3 regions of the Streptomyces sp. NPDC001920 genome follow, and region 2 is predicted to be linked to each of the others. Evidence: riboswitches for the same ligand, from Rfam matches in the RefSeq annotation. Region 2 holds a riboswitch; each other region holds the start of a gene.
The links. Region 2 has a riboswitch for cyclic di-AMP ahead of ACWCPI_RS05955 (transglycosylase SLT domain-containing protein). Riboswitches for the same ligand answer to the same signal wherever they lie in the genome.

Region 1 (5,303 bases), on a different contig from region 2:
CACGACACCCCGGTGCGCCGCGCACACCATCGCGGCGGACCGGCTGGCGGTGATCTCCGACAGGTTCGGTTGGCACGGCTGAGCGCGGACGGCGTGTCCTCACCGGGACACGGCCCGAGGCCGGCGGGTGCCGAGGCTTTAGGGTGACGGCGTGGCAAGAGTGCGGTTGAGCGTGGCGGAGCGGCGCGAGGAGTTGCTGCGGGCCGCCGTCGAGCAGATAGAGGCGCGGGGCGTGACGGCGGTCAGGATCGCCGACGTGGCCTCGGCGCTCGGGGTGAGCAACGCCCTGGTGCTCTACCACTTCGACACCAAGGAGAAGCTGGTCGCCGCCGCGTTCTCGTACGCCGCCGAGGGTGATCTGACCCGTCTGCGGAAGATCCTCGGCCGTCGTACGACGGCGTTGCGACGGTTGCGGGCCGCCGTGCGCTGGTACGCGCCGACCGGCCAGGCCAAGGGCTGGCGGCTGTGGATCGAGGGCTGGGCGGCGGCGTTGCGCGAGCCCGCGCTGCAGGAGGTCACACGGGACCTCGACCGGCAGTGGAAGGCCGCCCTCACCGAGGTGCTCGCGCAGGGCGTGGCCGCGGGTGAGTTCGACTGCCCGGACCCCACCGGCACGGCCCTGCGCCTCACGGCGCTTCTCGACGGGCTCGCCGTGCAGTTGACGTCGTACTCCGGCGCGGTGTCACGCGCGCGTGCCCGGGAGTGGGTGGACGAGGCGCTGGCCCGGGAACTGGGGCTGGAGCGGGAGGCGTTGGCGGCGGCGACGCGGTGAGGCCGCCGACCTCCCGCCGACCGGTCGGCGCCGGCACCCGGCGGCCGTGCGGGCCGCGCCCCCTGGAACCGGGCACGGCCCACGTCGCCGGAGCGCCGGCTCAAGCCACCGCGTCGATCCGCATCTTGATGTCGTCCGGCGACAGTGCGCCCTTGGCCGTCACATGGTCGCCCGAGGACTCTCCGCGCAGCCGACGCCCGATCCAGGGCACCAGGTACTCGCGCGCCCACTGGACGTCGTCCCGCCGGATCTCCAGAGTGCCGCGCGGCGGGAGCGGCGGCCAGGGCTGGTCGGGGTCGGCCGGCACATCGAGGCCGAGGACCTGGCCCGCGCGCAAGGCCACGCGCGTGTGCCCTTCCGGAGACAGGTGGAGCCGGTCGTGGTCCCAGGCGCGCCGGTCCTGAACGGTCTTCAGGGACCACAGGTCGAGCACCGGACAGCCGTACCGGTCGGCGATGGCCCGCACATGGCCGTTGTACGTGGCGATCTTGCCGCGCAGATGCTTCAGCACGGGCACGCCACGGGTGTCGAATCCGGTCGTCACCATGACGGTGCCGACCGCGGAGGTCAACCGGGCGACGGCCCGCTCGAACCGCTCGGCGACCTCGTCGGGGTCGGTGCCGGGCCGGATGATGTCGTTGCCGCCCGCGCAGAAGGAGACCAGGTCCGGGGCCATTTCGATGGCCTGCGGGAGCTGGTCCGCCACGATCTGGTCGAGCAGTTTGCCGCGCACGGCGAGGTTGGTGTAGTCGAAGTCGCCCTCGGGCCGCCGGTCCGCGAGGAGGACCGCGAACCGGTCGGCCCAGCCGACGAACGCCCCGTCGGGGCCGGGGTCGCCGACGCCCTCGGTGAAGCTGTCCCCCACCGCGACGTACGACCCGATCACTGATCTGCTGTCACTCTTCGAATCGTCTGCCACATCGGCACATGATTCACCTTCGAATGTGACCTACGCGACCGTAGGGCAGGGTTGACGAGCGGTGAGATAAGCCACTTCCCAAGTGTTCGCCAAACCCGGAATAACCCTTTGGTCAGGTGCGTTGCGGACGCAGCCACCGGACCCGGAAGTCGCCGACCCGGAAGTGGCTCCACACGGTCCGGACGGCGAGCCGACCTCCCCTCGGACACGCCGAAGGCCGGACCCCGGGATCGGGGTCCGGCCTTCGGCTGCGTGTCAGGCAGACGGCGTCGGCAAGACGACCGTCAGCCGATGGCGACGCCCTTCGAACGGAGGTAGGCGACCGGGTCGAGGTCCGAGCCGTAGTCCGGGGTGGTGCGGATCTCGAAGTGCAGGTGCGGGCCGGTCGAGTTGCCGGTCGAGCCGGAGAGGCCGACCTGCTGGCCCGCGGTGACGGACTGGCCGCTCGACACCGAGAGGGACGACAGGTGGGCGTACTGGGCGTAGCGGCCGTCGGCGAGCTGGATGACGACCTGGTTGCCGTACGCGCCGGCCCAGCCGGCGGAGACGACCGTGCCGGCGCCCACGGCCTTCAGCGACGTGCCGGTCGGGACGACGAAGTCGACGCCGGTGTGGTAGCCGCTGGACCACATGCTGCCCGCGACCTTGTAGGCGGTGCCGACGGCGGCACCGGCCACGGGTGCCGTGAAGCCATTGGCGGTGCCGGTGGTGTCGGCGCTCTGCGCTGCCGTGGTCGCCTTCGACGCGGTGGACTTGGAGGACTTGGAGGACTGGGACGACTTGGACGGCTTGGACGGCTTGGAAGCGGTCGAGCCGGAGGACGGCGCCGGCGACTTGGGGGCGCTCGGCGCGGCCTTGCCACCGAGGGTGAGCTTCAGACCGGGGTGGATCAGCGCCGGGTCGTCACCGACGGCCTCACGGTTGTCGGCGTAGAGCTTCTTCCAGCCGCCCTCGACGTTCTGCTCGTCGGCGATCTTCGAAAGGTAGTCGCCGACCTTCACGGAATAGGTCCGCGCATCCGCCTTCTTCGCCGTTTCCTTCTTCTCGGCGGCTTTCTGTCCGGCGACCGGAAGGGCCTGAACGGCCTTTTCCGAAACGGTCTGCGAAGGAGCGGCGTGGGCGCCGGTGGCACCGATGAGCGGGAGGGCGAGAGCGGCGCCACCGGTTCCGGCGACGGCGATGGAGCGGGTGAAGCGCGGGGACTTCGGACGGCGGTGCTTACCCTTCGCGGGCATGGCGAATTCCTCTCCGGCGCCTGCGAGGTGAGCTGTCGGGTGCGGGCTGGAGATGCCCGGCCGCGTCGGGACGCGACTTGACCCCAAGCCGTTCCGGAGACCGGAACAGGCGGTTGTACCTGTGGGTCCCCCGCTCCTGCCGTACACGGGTGAGTTAGCGCGGAATCCGGTCGGCGGCAGGATTCGGCGTCCGTCCGGATGGGTGGCGAACGTAAGCGAGGAAGACGCGCGGGAACAAGTGAGGGGTTCCGTCCGAATGCGTTCCTGTTGATCCCTTGTGGGAATTATCGGTCACCCTCCGTTGATTAGCGGGGCACCTCCCGACACAAAGCTCCTTGAAACACATATGGATTACGTGAACATGACCAGCAACGCACCGTCACGATTATGACGCTGCTCACGTGACACTGCTCCAGCTTCCTTCACTCCGGAGCGAGTTGGAATGAAGGAGCTGAATTCGGACAGAACCCCTAGATGCGACGCAGTCGGATAACCGTCGCATCAAGGTCGCCACGCAATCCGACCTTCAGTCCGTGATGCAGCAGTACGGCACCTCTGTGCGTTTCGCCCGTTTCAAGGCATTCATACGATGCTGTCGGGTCGAGCGCACGCAGCCGCAGCGCCGGGACGGGCTCGCCGAACCGCTGGGCCTGGAGCCAGGCGAGGACGACCGCGTCGCCTCCGCGCACGTACTGCACCGCGCTCAGCCCACCCTTCGGAGGCCGCAGCCGGTAGAGGTCGCCGTGCTGCACCACGGGCCTGATCTCCTTGTAGAGCGCCACCCACTCCCGCGCTTCGGCGAGTTCCTCCTCGCTCCAGCGGGCGAGGTCGCCGCCGACCCCGAGCACCCCGGCCATGGCGCTCACGAAACGGAAGCGCAGGGAGCTCGCACGGTGATTGAGCATGGCGTTGGGGCTGTCGGTGACCCAGGCGGCCATGGCGCGGGCGGGGTGGACCTGGCTGAAGCCGTGCTGGACGGCCAGCCGGTCGAGCGGGTCGGTGTTGTCCGAGGTCCACACCTGGTCCGTACGGCCCAGCACCCCCAGGTCGATCCGCCCGCCCCCACCCGAGCAGGACTCGAAGGCGACGCCCGGGTGGGCGGCCCGCAGCCGGTCCAGCAGCCCGTACAGAGCCCGCACGTGGTCGACCCACAGCCGTTGCGGGTACGACTCCCCGGGCCAGCCGGCGTCGGTGAAGCAGCGGTTGAAGTCCCACTTCACATAGTCGATCGGGGCGCTGGACAGGAGCCCGTCGAGCCGCTCCCACAGGTATTCCTGCACGTCCTCGCGGGCGAGGTTCAGTACGAGCTGATTGCGGAATTCCGTCCGCTTTCGCCCCGTTTCATATTGAATCCATGATGGATGGGCGCGATACAACTCACTGTCCGGATTGACCATTTCCGGCTCCACCCAGATGCCGAACTGCATGCCGAGCTCGTGCACGTACTCCGCGAGCGGCTTGAGCCCGGACGGGAAGCGGTCGGGGTTCGGCACCCAGTCGCCGAGTCCGGCGCGGTCGCTGGTGCGTGCCCCGAACCAGCCGTCGTCGACCACGAACAGTTCGACGCCGATGGCCGCGGCCCGCCGCGCGAGCACGCTCTGCTGCTCCTCGGAGATGTCGAACTCCGTCGCCTCCCAGGAGTTGAACAGCACCGGCCGGTCCTGGTCGGCGTCCGGGATGACGTACGAGCGCTGGTACGCGTGCCAGGCCCGGCTCGCTCCGCCGAAGCCGCTCCCGCTCCACAGTCCGGCGAAGACGGGTGTCGTGAAGGACTCCCCCGGTCCCAGCCGCAGCAGCCCGGAGTCGTCGTGTCCGGCGCCGCCGGTGATCTGCACGCGCGCGTCCGGGAGTTGGGCGACGGCGATGCGCCAGGACCCGGACCAGCCGAGGGCGCAGCCATAGACCTCGCCGCTCTCCTCGGTGGCGTCCGTGTCGAGGGCGACCCATGGCAGATGCTGGTGTCCGGTGTGCCCTCGGCGGCTGCCGAGGACCTTCTCGCCGTAGGTGAGGGGCGATCGCACGAGCCTGGACTCGGCGCCCCAGCGGCCGTGCAGCTGGGACAGCCGCCACACGTCCCGGTCCGGCAGCGTCCAGGTGGCCGAGTCGGCGCGCAGCAGTTCCAGGGCCGGTCCCCCGTTGTCCAGGGTCACCCAGCGTTCCACGACGTCGTCGCGCATCCGGTAGTGCAGGGTGATGCGCAGACCCCCGTCACGGAAGCGCAACCGCAGCTCGTCCCCGTCGGTGTCGTACCGCTCGAAACCCCACTCGGTGCCGCGCCGCTCGTCGGTGCGCACGGACAGGGCCGGACGCACGAAGCGGGGGCCGCCCTCGACCGGATACTCCTCGCGCCCGTCGAGCGGGGACTCGAAGGGCCGGT
Region 2 (5,303 bases):
AGGTCGTCGGCCTCCCCGCCGGTCGTACTGTCGTCGGATGCGTACGGTGCCATGTGTGCCTTACCTCCGTCGTCGGCGGCGGCTGTCCGTCTCGTTTCCTCGCCCGGGAGTCTTGCGACCCCGCGCAGATCCACCCCTGAGCCGCCATTCTCACCCGAATCGGTGAGGAGTGGTGTTGTCCGTGGTTCCATCTGACCAAATCGGCCAGGGCGATTCGTCAGCCTGCGGAGCCAACTCCGCGTACACCTGCGGTATGACAGCCGGCGGCGGCGTCTCCCCCGACCCGTAGGGGTCGAGGGAGAAGACCCCGGCGTGTGTGCCGCCGATTGCCGCGGTTCGCCCGGCGTGCGGCACGCGGGACCGCGTCACCTTCAGGTCGCACTCGCCCGGGCAGGGCGTTCGACCGCCGCATCGGCGAGGCCGGCGTAGGGGAAGTCGGGTCGGCCCACGGGGTCTTGAGGGGAGCGGGAGCGTTCACCGTGGGCGGCGTCGGCGCCCTGGTGGACGCGTGACGATGCGCACGGGGGCGGTCGGCGGCGAGGGCGGCCACCACCGCGACGGCGGGACCACCGGTTTCTCGGGATGGTCTCCTGGATACGCACACCGGCGCGTGAGGCGAGTCACATACGGCGAGGGCTGCCGCGACCGGGGTCCGCGACCGTTGCCCGCGTCCGAGGTCCGCGACCGTTGCCCGCGTCCGAGGTCCGCGACCCGTGCGCGAGGGGTCGCGGCGAGGTCCGGCGGTCGGCTATCCGGCCCGATGCACCACGGCGTCGCACAACTCCGTCAGCGCGGCCTTGGCGTCCAGGTCGGGCAACGGAGCCAGCGCGGCCCTGGCCTCCTCCGCGTACCGCACCGTGTCCCGGCGCGCCTGCTCAAGCGCCGGATGCACCCGCAACGCGGACAGCGCTTCGGCATGCCGCACGTCGTCACTCAGGTCGGAGGCCAGCAGCTCGCACAGGGCGACGTCCTCGGCGAGCCCGAGGCGCTCGGCCCGCTCCCGCAGCCGCAGCACCGGCATGGTCGGGATCCCCTCCCGGAGATCCGTCCCTGGCGTCTTGCCCGACTCGTGGGAGTCGCTCGCGATGTCCAGCACGTCGTCCGCCAGCTGGAAGGCGACCCCGAGCCGCTCCCCGTACTGGGTGAGCACATCGACGACCGTATCGTCGGCGCCTGACATCATCGCCCCGAACCGGCACGACACCGCCACCAGCGAGCCGGTCTTGCCGCTCAGCACATCCAGGTAGTGCTCGACCGGATCCCGCCCGTCCTGCGGCCCCGCCGTCTCCAGGATCTGCCCGGTGACCAGCCGCTCGAACGCCTCGGCCTGCACCCGCACCGCCTCGGGCCCGAGGTCGGCCAGGATGTGCGAGGCCCGCGCGAACAGGAAGTCCCCGGTCAGGACGGCGACGGAGTTGCCCCAGCGCGTGTTCGCGCTGTCCACGCCGCGCCGCACAGCGGCCTCGTCCATGACGTCGTCGTGGTACAGCGTCGCCAGGTGCGTCAGCTCCACGACCACGGCCGACGGCACGATCCCCGGCGCATCGGGGTCCCCGAACTGGGCGGCGAGCATCACGAGCAGCGGCCGGAACCGCTTTCCGCCCGCCCGTACCAGGTGCTGGGCGGCCTCGGTGATGAAGGGGACCTCACTCTTGGTGGCTTCGAGCAATCCCTCCTCGACAGCCGCCAATCCGGCCTGGACATCGGCTTCCAGAGCCTGGTCCCGCACGCTCAGCCCGAACGGCCCGACGACGGTCACGAGGGGTCTCCTGTCTGCTGGTGTCTGCTGGCGGTTACACGGTTTGTCGATAGGTCGCTGCCATCACTCAAGTCAGCGTATCCGGTCACGTTTCGATCACCGATGCCGCCCACCCGTCCACCATGGGCGGTATCGGATCACGACCGGTATGTTTTTGATCACCCGATAAGGCCGGATACCTATCCCCTTATAGGTAAATAGCATCCACAATCCTGACGCGGCCGCGACACGGGAACCCCTCGACCGGCGCGAGCGCCACGCACGCGAAGCCTTCCATGCCGTCATGGACATGCCGAATCGAAGCGCCGTCCGTCACCCCGGCGAGATTCACCCTCGCGCACATCCGCACATCCCTCCCCCTTCGAGACGCCCCTCCGGGCGGGCCCGCGCCGACACCCGTCGAGTACCCACAGCAGGACAGGAACCACGGACGATCACCATGACAACGACACGCACCGCGTCCGAGGTTCCGTCCCACACCCGACACGGCCGCGAGTTCGATGCGAGCCAGCCCTTGCGCGTGAAGTGAGCCGGACCTTCCACGTGTTGACACGGGGTCGGCCCATCCGGGTGCGTAACACAAGACGGCACGAAGGCTCCCTTTTCCGCCGCACACGGGAAAAACGGACTCCAGATACGGTCATTTGAGGGCGAGTTGGATCCATTGCCCGATTTGCCGCTCTTGTGGAGACCAGTGAGTTGAGTCACGCGCCACCCTCATCCCGGTCGATCACCCCCACCCCGCGTCCCCTTGCAACACACGCAAGTTGAGGCTTGGCAACCGCAAAGGATCAAGCGCCCCATAGGTGTCCGATCATGGTCAACCCGCCCAACAAGTGACCACGGCACTTGTTCCCGACATGTGCTCTCGCATACGTTCCCGCTCAGTCGGGCGGACGCCGAATCCTGCCGCCGCCCGAGTCAGCCACCTACGCACTCATTCACGCACGGCAGGAGCGGGGGACCCAGGTAAGTCGCCGGACCCGACGCCTCGATGGCACGGGCCCGGCTGGGGTGAAGTCGTGCCGTCCCAGGGCGGCACGCCGGGCATCTCCCGCCCGAACCCGACAGCTCACCTCGCAGGCACCGGAGAGGAACAGCGCCATGCCCCGAGGCAAGCACCGCCGCCCCCGTACCAACCCGCTCACCCGACGCGTCGTCGCCGCCGGAACCGGAACCGCCGCCCTCGCCCTCCCGCTGCTGAGCGCGACCAACGCCACCGCCGCCGAGCCGGCCAAGGTCCCCAGCACCCTGCAGACGGCACCTCAGTCCGCGCCGTCCGCCGTGAAGGCCAAGACCCTCACGTACACCACGAAGAAGGGCGACTCGCTCTACGGCATCGCGGAGCGGTACGACGCGCAGGGCGGCTGGCGCCAGCTCTACAAGGACAACCGCGAGGCCATCGGCGACAACCCCCGGCTGATCCACCCGGGCCTCGACCTGAAGGTCCGGGCCACCAAGGTGCCGGGCAAGACGGCGGACAAGGCGTCCGCGCCGGCCAAGAAGTCCAGCGTGGCCCGCGCCACCCAGGCCGCCGCCAAGACGTACCCCGACAACCTGGACGGCTGGATCCGCGAAGCGCTGGACATCATGGCGCAAAAGGGAATTCCGGGTTCCTACGAGGGCATTCACCGCAACATCCTGCGTGAGTCGTCCGGCAACCCGGCCGCCATCAACAACTGGGACTCCAACGCCGTGGCGGGCACCCCGTCCAAGGGCCTCCTGCAGGTCATCGACCCGACCTTCGCGGCGTACCACGTGCCGGGCACGGCGTACGACCCCTTCGACCCGGTCGCGAACATCACCGCCGCGTGCAACTACGCGGCCGCGCGGTACGGCTCGATCGACAACGTGAACGGGCCCTACTAGACCGCGGACGGCCCGGCCCCCGCCCGGGGCCGGGCCTACTGCCTACTGCCTACTGGGCGAAGTCGGCCAGGCTCCCCACGAACAGCCGCTCAAGGACGACGGCGATGCCGTCGTCCTCGTTCGAGAGGGTGATCTCGTCGGCCACCGCCTTGAGTTCGGGGTGGGCGTTGGCCATCGCGACACCGTGGGCGGCCCAGTCGAACATGGGGATGTCATTGGGCATGTCACCGAAGGCGATGGTCTCGTGCGCGCCCAGGCCGAGATGGTCGGCGGCGAGCGCGAGACCGGTCGCCTTGGTGACGCCGCATGGCTGGAGTTCGACGGTCCCCGGCCCCGACATGGTGACGGTGGCGAGAGAACCGACCACCGCCCGCGCCGTGGCCGCCAACTCGTCGTCCGACAAGGTCGGATGACGCAGCAGCACCTTGCTGATCGGCTCGCACCACAGGTCCTCGCGACGCCCGACCCGCACCGCGGGCAAAGTCGGGTGGGGCATCAGATAGCCGGGCTCGATGAGCGTGAGCCCGTCTACCCCGTCCTGGTCGACGGCCGCGTACACCTGCCCCACCTCCGCCTCGATCTTGCCGAGCGCGGTCTCCGCCAACTCCCGGTCCAGGGTGATGGACCACAGCAGCCGGTCCGATCCGGCGTCGTACAACTGCGCACCCTGCCCGCACACCGCGAGCCCCGTACTGCCCAGGGCGTCGAGGAGCGGCCGCACCCTTGGCGCCGGCCGCCCGGTCACGACGAGGTGCTGGGCACCGGCCGCCGCCGCCAGCGCAAGCGCGTCGACGGACCGGTCCGAGTGCGTGTCGTCGCCTCGGAGCAGGGTCCCGTCGAGGTCAGTGGCGATGAGTGAATATGCGATAGGTGCGGCCATGATCAGAGAATACGGACAGGACGCCCCGTCGACTCGACGTGAACCGGACGGCTGCTGTGTTCACATGTGTTGACACCTGTTCCGGTTTCCCAGCCACTCCCCCTTCTTTTTCCGTTTCTGTTCCCGTGCGACAACTTCCTTCCCCTTGCTGCGATTTCACCCCCACGTGGTGCCCGCCGGCTCGTTGATCGTGGTGTTGATGCGGTTGAACATGTTGGAGACGGAGATGGTGAGGATCAGCGCTGACAACTCCTTCTCTTCGAAGTGGTCGGCTCCTTCTCGTCGCAGTGGTAGGCCACTTCGATCCACAGCTCCTGCGGAAGCGACTCGTGCGAACGGTCCGCGAGCCTCGTCATCGCCTCGGTCAGCCGCAGTGCGGCCCGCTCGGCGTCGGTGAACCCGGGCGCCTCCCGCCACGCCGAGACGGCATCGGTCCGCTCGTCGCTCGTCCCCGCCTTGCGCAGGTCGGCCGTGTGGCCGTGCGCGCACAGGCGCCGCACCCGTCGATCTGGCCGGCATTCAGCCCTGCGGCAGACCGGACCGCTCTCGCCGGTCATGACGAACCGGCGGCACATCGGCCGCCGCGGATCCCCCGAAGCCCGGCGCCGTGTGCGGCGACCTGGTGATTCACGACCGGCGACGCGAAAATCGGCACTGCCCAAGAGGGGTGCCTCACACGTAACGTGTGGCCCGACCACATGGCACACGGAGCGGATGAGAGTGAGGCACGACCCCATGCCCCCCTTCGATCTCCCCGAGGGCGACCCCTTCGGTACGCACAACCTTCCGTACGGC
Region 3 (5,303 bases), on a different contig from region 2:
CCGCTGGCCCGCCTGGAGGGCCAGACCGCCCTCGCGACCCTGCTGACCCGGCTCCCGGACCTGCAACTCGCGGTGGACCCGGCCGAGTTGCGGTGGCGCGGCGGCCTCATCATGCGGGGGCTGCGAACACTTCCGGTGCGATTCACCCCAGTTGGGTGAGTGTGTCCACCTCCGCAAACGTGACACGCACTCACCTCTGTGATCTTCACGTGATCTGTGCGGCATTAACTTGTGACAAGTGATCGTCTGCCTATACGTTCACGGATCAACGACGGCGCCCACGCTTCACGCGCCGCGGTCACTGCTGCCTCGCGAAAGGTCCCCGCATGCTCTCCGGGAACGGTCGTCACCGTCGCCCCCGTCAGGCGCCGGCACTTCTGGTCGCGGCCGGAGTGACCGGCTCCGCCATCGCCATCCCGCTCCTCGGTGCCACGGGGGCGAGCGCGGCCGACGGTACGGTCTGGGACAAGGTGGCCGACTGCGAGAGCGGTGGGTCCTGGAGCGCGGACACCGGCAACGGGCAGTACGGCGGCCTGCAGTTGACCCAGGACGAGTGGGACGAGTACGGCGGTCTCGACTACGCGGCGAGCCCCGATCTGGCGAGCCGTTCCCAGCAGATCGCCGTGGCGCAGGAGATCCTCGCGGACCGGGGAACCAGCCCCTGGGGCACCTGTGCGGTCCTCAACGGCCTCACCAAGCAGTCGGGGTCGGTCGACCTCGACACCGGTGTGGAGGAGGACTCGCCGTCCGAGGTTTCCGGGTCATCCGGATTGCTCGACTCGCCAGGCCGGTCGGATTCGTCCGGATCGTCCAGTTCGTCCGGTTCATCGAACTCATCCGGTTCTTCCGGTTCTTCGAACTCTTCCGGCGCCTCGACTCCGTCGGGTGACTCGAACTCGCCGAGCGGCTCTTCTGATGAATCGTCCGAATCGCCCGATAGCTCCTCTTCGTCTCCCTCGTCACCCCCAAGGGCCGAGAAGTCCGAGAAGGCGGACACGTCGCCCGACTCCCGGGTCGCGCAGTCGCCGGACAGCTCTCCCGTAGAGGCCCCCAAGGGGGACAATCGGGACGACTTGGGGCAGGCGGCGGGCTCCTGGAGCCTGGTCGACACCGGGTCGATCGAGGACGCGACCACCGGCTCCGGGCGTCATCGCGGAGCCAGTGCCGACGAGAGCGAGGCCGTCGACGGCGCCGCCAAGCCCTCCGGCCGCCACGCCTCGTACAGCGTCCGCCCGGGGGACACCCTGGCCTCCATCGCCGACTCCCTTGAGCTCGACGGCGGGTGGCGTGCGCTGTACGACGCGAACAAGGACGCCATCGGCGCCGACGCCAACGACATCTTCCCCGGTCAGACCCTGGACGTCCCGACCGAATAGGTGCCGAACAGGGCGAAAAACTGCGGGAGTTCGCGTCACGTTTCGCTCCTGAATGTCCGTTTTAAATGTAGTGAGAGATAGATCTCAGAAGCCCTGATCGTCTTTGAAATTCCGCGAATCGCGTGTCTACGGTCGTGACCGCTCGCCACCAGTGCGGGCCCCGATGGCCGTCACGCCGAATCCTGCCGGCGGCCGTACGGGAACAGTCGTCGCGTCAAGCGCCGTAGGCAGGAGCGGGGGACCCAAGGTTTGCGCCGGGTCCGGCAGTTGAGGCCCTTCGGGGCCGCACGGCCGGAGCCGGCTCGGGGTGAAGCCGCGCAACAGCAGCCGAGAGGCGAGCGTGCGCGGCCGGGCAACTCAACCGGCCCGAACCCGACAGCTCACCTCGTAGGCGTCGGTGAGGGGATCTCTCCATGCTGTTTTCCAGCAAGGGCAAGCACCGTCGTCCGTCCAAGGCCGCCCGTGCCATCGCCGTCGTCGGCGTCACCGGCGCCGCCGCCGTCGCCGCCCCGCTGATGGCCGCGGGCAGCGCCTCGGCCGCCACCGCCTCCGAGTGGGACGCCGTCGCCCAGTGCGAGTCCGGCGGCAACTGGTCGATCAACACCGGCAACGGCTACTACGGCGGTCTGCAGTTCTCCGCCTCGACCTGGGCCGCGTACGGCGGCACCCAGTACGCCTCCACCGCCGACCAGGCCACCAAGGCCCAGCAGATCGAGATAGCCGAGAAGGTCCTCGCCGGCCAGGGCAAGGGCGCCTGGCCGCACTGCGGCACCGGCCTGTCGAACGCCGCCTACTCCGGCGCCTCGTCGAGCGACTCCTCGCAGAGCTCCGAGACCACCACCCGCTCCACCGAGCAGCAGTCGGCCTCCCGCTCCGCCGAGCGCCCGGCCGCCGAGAAGGACAAGACCGTCACCACCCCGACCGGCAAGAAGGTCAAGAAGGGCGACGGCGAGTACAAGGTCGCCAAGGGTGACAGCCTCAGCTCGATCGCCCAGGAGCGCGACGTCAAGGGCGGCTGGGAGAAGCTCTTCCAGCTGAACAAGGACATCGTCCAGGACGCCAACCTGATCTACCCGGGTCAGCAGCTGCACCTGAAGTAATTCGGGCCGACAGCTGAACCCCGGCGCCCTCACATCCGTGGACCTCGAAGCCAGGACCCCGTGAGGGCCACCCCCCCCGTCCTCACGGACTCCCCGCTCCGGTGCGTGTTCCCCCGTACGCGCCGGGGCGGGGCTTTTCTCTGTCCGCGCCCGGTCACCCGACGGCGCGGGCGGATCCTTCCATCGGTCTTCGCTCCGGATTCGTTTCCCGTCCGTCATCCGGAAGCCTCTTTGTTCCGCCTGGGAACAATGTGTACCGTCAGTCTGTCCACGGGACGGTCGCTCGCCGACCGATGTCCCGGGGGCGGTTAGGCTCTAGGCGCGAGGCCACGTGCCCGCACCACCAGCGACACATCGCGTCACATCCCAAGAAGGAGATGCTCGTGCCGTCCATCGACGTCGTCGTAGCCCGGGAAATCCTGGACTCCCGAGGCAATCCCACGGTCGAGGTCGAGGTCGGCCTCGACGACGGCAGCACGGGTCGTGCCGCCGTCCCGTCCGGCGCCTCCACCGGCGCCTTCGAGGCCATCGAGCTCCGCGACGGTGACCCCAACCGCTACCTCGGCAAGGGCGTCGAGAAGGCCGTCCTCGCCGTCATCGAGCAGATCGGCCCGGAGCTGGTCGGCTACGACGCCACCGAGCAGCGCCTGATCGACCAGGCCATGTTCGACCTGGACGCCACCGACAACAAGGGCTCCCTCGGCGCCAACGCCATCCTCGGCGTCTCGCTCGCCGTCGCCCACGCCGCCTCCGAGGCCAGCGACCTCCCGCTCTTCCGCTACCTGGGCGGCCCCAACGCGCACCTGCTGCCGGTGCCGATGATGAACATCCTGAACGGCGGCTCGCACGCCGACACCAACGTGGACATCCAGGAGTTCATGATCGCCCCGATCGGCGCGGAGACCTTCTCCGAGGCGCTGCGCTGGGGCGCCGAGGTCTACCACACCCTCAAGAAGGTGCTGAAGCGCAAGGGCCTGAACACCGGCCTCGGCGACGAGGGCGGCTTCGCCCCGAACCTGGACTCCAACCGCGCCGCCCTCGACCTCATCCTGGAGGCCGTCAAGGAGGCCGGCTACACCCCCGGCGAGCAGATCGCCCTGGCGCTCGACGTCGCCGCCTCCGAGTTCTACAAGGACGGCGTCTACGTCTTCGAGGGCAAGGAGCGCTCCGCCGCCGAGATGACGGACTACTACGCGGAGCTCGTCGACGCGTACCCGCTCGTCTCCATCGAGGACCCGCTGTTCGAGGACGACTGGGACGGCTGGAAGACCATCACCGAGCGCCTCGGCGACAAGGTCCAGCTCGTCGGCGACGACCTGTTCGTCACCAACCCCGAGCGCCTGGCCCGCGGCATCGAGGAGGGCGCCGCCAACGCCCTGCTGGTCAAGGTCAACCAGATCGGTTCGCTCACCGAGACCCTGGACGCCGTCGAGCTGGCCCAGCGCAACGGCTTCAAGTGCATGATGTCCCACCGCTCCGGCGAGACCGAGGACGTCACCATCGCCGACCTCGCCGTCGCCGTGAACTGCGGCCAGATCAAGACCGGCGCCCCCGCCCGCTCGGACCGCGTCGCCAAGTACAACCAGCTGCTGCGCATCGAGGAGATCCTCGACGACGCCGCGGTGTACGCCGGCCGCAGCGCCTTCCCGCGCTTCAAGGGCTGAGCCGTAAAGGGTCAATCCTTAGCCAGTCGTACGTACGTCCCCGTACCGGTCCCGTACCGTGTGCGGGGACGTACGCGTGTGAAACGGGAGGCGGGACATGGCCGTCAAGGACCGGGACCGGTTCTCCACCGCGACCAGGATCCGGTTGCTCGGCGAGCAGACGGCTGCCCGTGTCTACCGCTCCCAGACCAAGCGGCAGGCCCGGCGCTCCAGGCTCACCGGACGCGCCGCCCTGCTCGCGCTGGTCGTCTGCTCCATGGTGGTGGCGCTGGCCTACCCCATAAGGCAGTACGTCTCCCAGCGAGCCGAGATCGCCGACCTGAAGCGCCAGAAGCAGGAGGCCGCCGAGCGGGTCGAGCAACTGCGCGACACCAAGGCACGCTGGCAGGACGACGCCTATGCCGAGCAGCGGATCCGGGAGCGGTTGCACTATGTGATGCCCGGCGAGACCGGGTTCGTCGTGATCGACCCGGACGCCGCCAGGCAGTCGCGGACCGACCAGGGCGCGGCCGACCGCCCCTGGTACACCAACATCTGGGACGGGGTCGACAAGGCCGACGCCGCCGACCACTGAGACCAGCGAGACCGAGAAACCGGCGAGAGCAGCGAGGCCGGCCGGTCCGGGTGAACCGATCGCCCGGAGCGGCCGACCCGTCGCCGGCGAGAAACCGATAGAAAGACAGGCATGGAAACGCCCCCGCCGCCCACCCCGCGCACCGAGCCCACCGACACGGACGTCGAGGCATTCAAGCAGCAGCTCGGGCGTCCGCCGCGCGGGCTGCGCGCGATCGCGCACCGGTGCCCGTGCGGACAGCCGGACGTCGTCGAGACGGCCCCGCGCCTGCCCGACGGCACGCCCTTCCCGACGCTGTACTACCTGACGTGCCCCAAGGCGTCGTCGGCGATCGGCACGCTGGAGGCGAACGGCGTGATGAAGGAGATGACGGCGCGGCTGGAGACCGACCCGGAGCTGGCCGCCGCGTACCGTGCCGCGCACGAGGACTACATCCGGCGCCGGGACGAGATCGAGGAGCTGAAGGGCTTCCCCAGCGCCGGTGGCATGCCGGACCGGGTGAAGTGCCTGCATGTGCTCGTGGCGCACTCCCTGGCCGCGGGCCCCGGAGTCAACCCGCTCGGGGACGAGGCCCTCGCGATGCTGCCCG

Region 1: linked by a shared signal. The riboswitch ahead of ACWCPI_RS35290 (M23 family metallopeptidase) and the one ahead of ACWCPI_RS05955 (transglycosylase SLT domain-containing protein) in region 2 are both predicted to bind cyclic di-AMP.
Region 3: linked by a shared signal. The riboswitch ahead of ACWCPI_RS26780 (transglycosylase family protein) and the one ahead of ACWCPI_RS05955 (transglycosylase SLT domain-containing protein) in region 2 are both predicted to bind cyclic di-AMP.

The regions. Positions count from the first base shown of each region.
Region 1 covers NZ_JBSFEP010000029.1:5,572-10,874, reverse strand. The annotation lists gene ACWCPI_RS35305 (Glu/Leu/Phe/Val dehydrogenase dimerization domain-containing protein) at 1-82, shown strand, start outside; gene ACWCPI_RS35300 (TetR/AcrR family transcriptional regulator) at 152-772, shown strand; gene ACWCPI_RS35295 (SGNH/GDSL hydrolase family protein) at 873-1,658, opposite strand; gene ACWCPI_RS35290 (M23 family metallopeptidase) at 1,976-2,926, opposite strand; cyclic di-AMP (ydaO/yuaA leader) riboswitch at 2,931-3,096, opposite strand; gene ACWCPI_RS35285 (alpha-galactosidase) at 3,397-5,303, opposite strand, start outside.
Region 2 covers NZ_JBSFEP010000003.1:149,341-154,643, reverse strand. The annotation lists gene ACWCPI_RS05965 (LolA family protein) at 1-53, opposite strand, end outside; gene ACWCPI_RS05960 (polyprenyl synthetase family protein) at 749-1,759, opposite strand; cyclic di-AMP (ydaO/yuaA leader) riboswitch at 2,684-2,858, shown strand; gene ACWCPI_RS05955 (transglycosylase SLT domain-containing protein) at 2,864-3,628, shown strand; gene ACWCPI_RS05950 (HAD family hydrolase) at 3,678-4,508, opposite strand; gene ACWCPI_RS05945 (carboxymuconolactone decarboxylase family protein) at 4,745-5,008, opposite strand; gene fahA (fumarylacetoacetase) at 5,244-5,303, shown strand, end outside.
Region 3 covers NZ_JBSFEP010000016.1:91,218-96,520, forward strand. The annotation lists gene ACWCPI_RS26770 (cytochrome P450 family protein) at 1-159, shown strand, start outside; gene ACWCPI_RS26775 (transglycosylase family protein) at 327-1,376, shown strand; cyclic di-AMP (ydaO/yuaA leader) riboswitch at 1,586-1,785, shown strand; gene ACWCPI_RS26780 (transglycosylase family protein) at 1,790-2,476, shown strand; gene eno (phosphopyruvate hydratase) at 2,860-4,140, shown strand; gene ACWCPI_RS26790 (FtsB family cell division protein) at 4,238-4,714, shown strand; gene ACWCPI_RS26795 (DUF501 domain-containing protein) at 4,826-5,303, shown strand, end outside.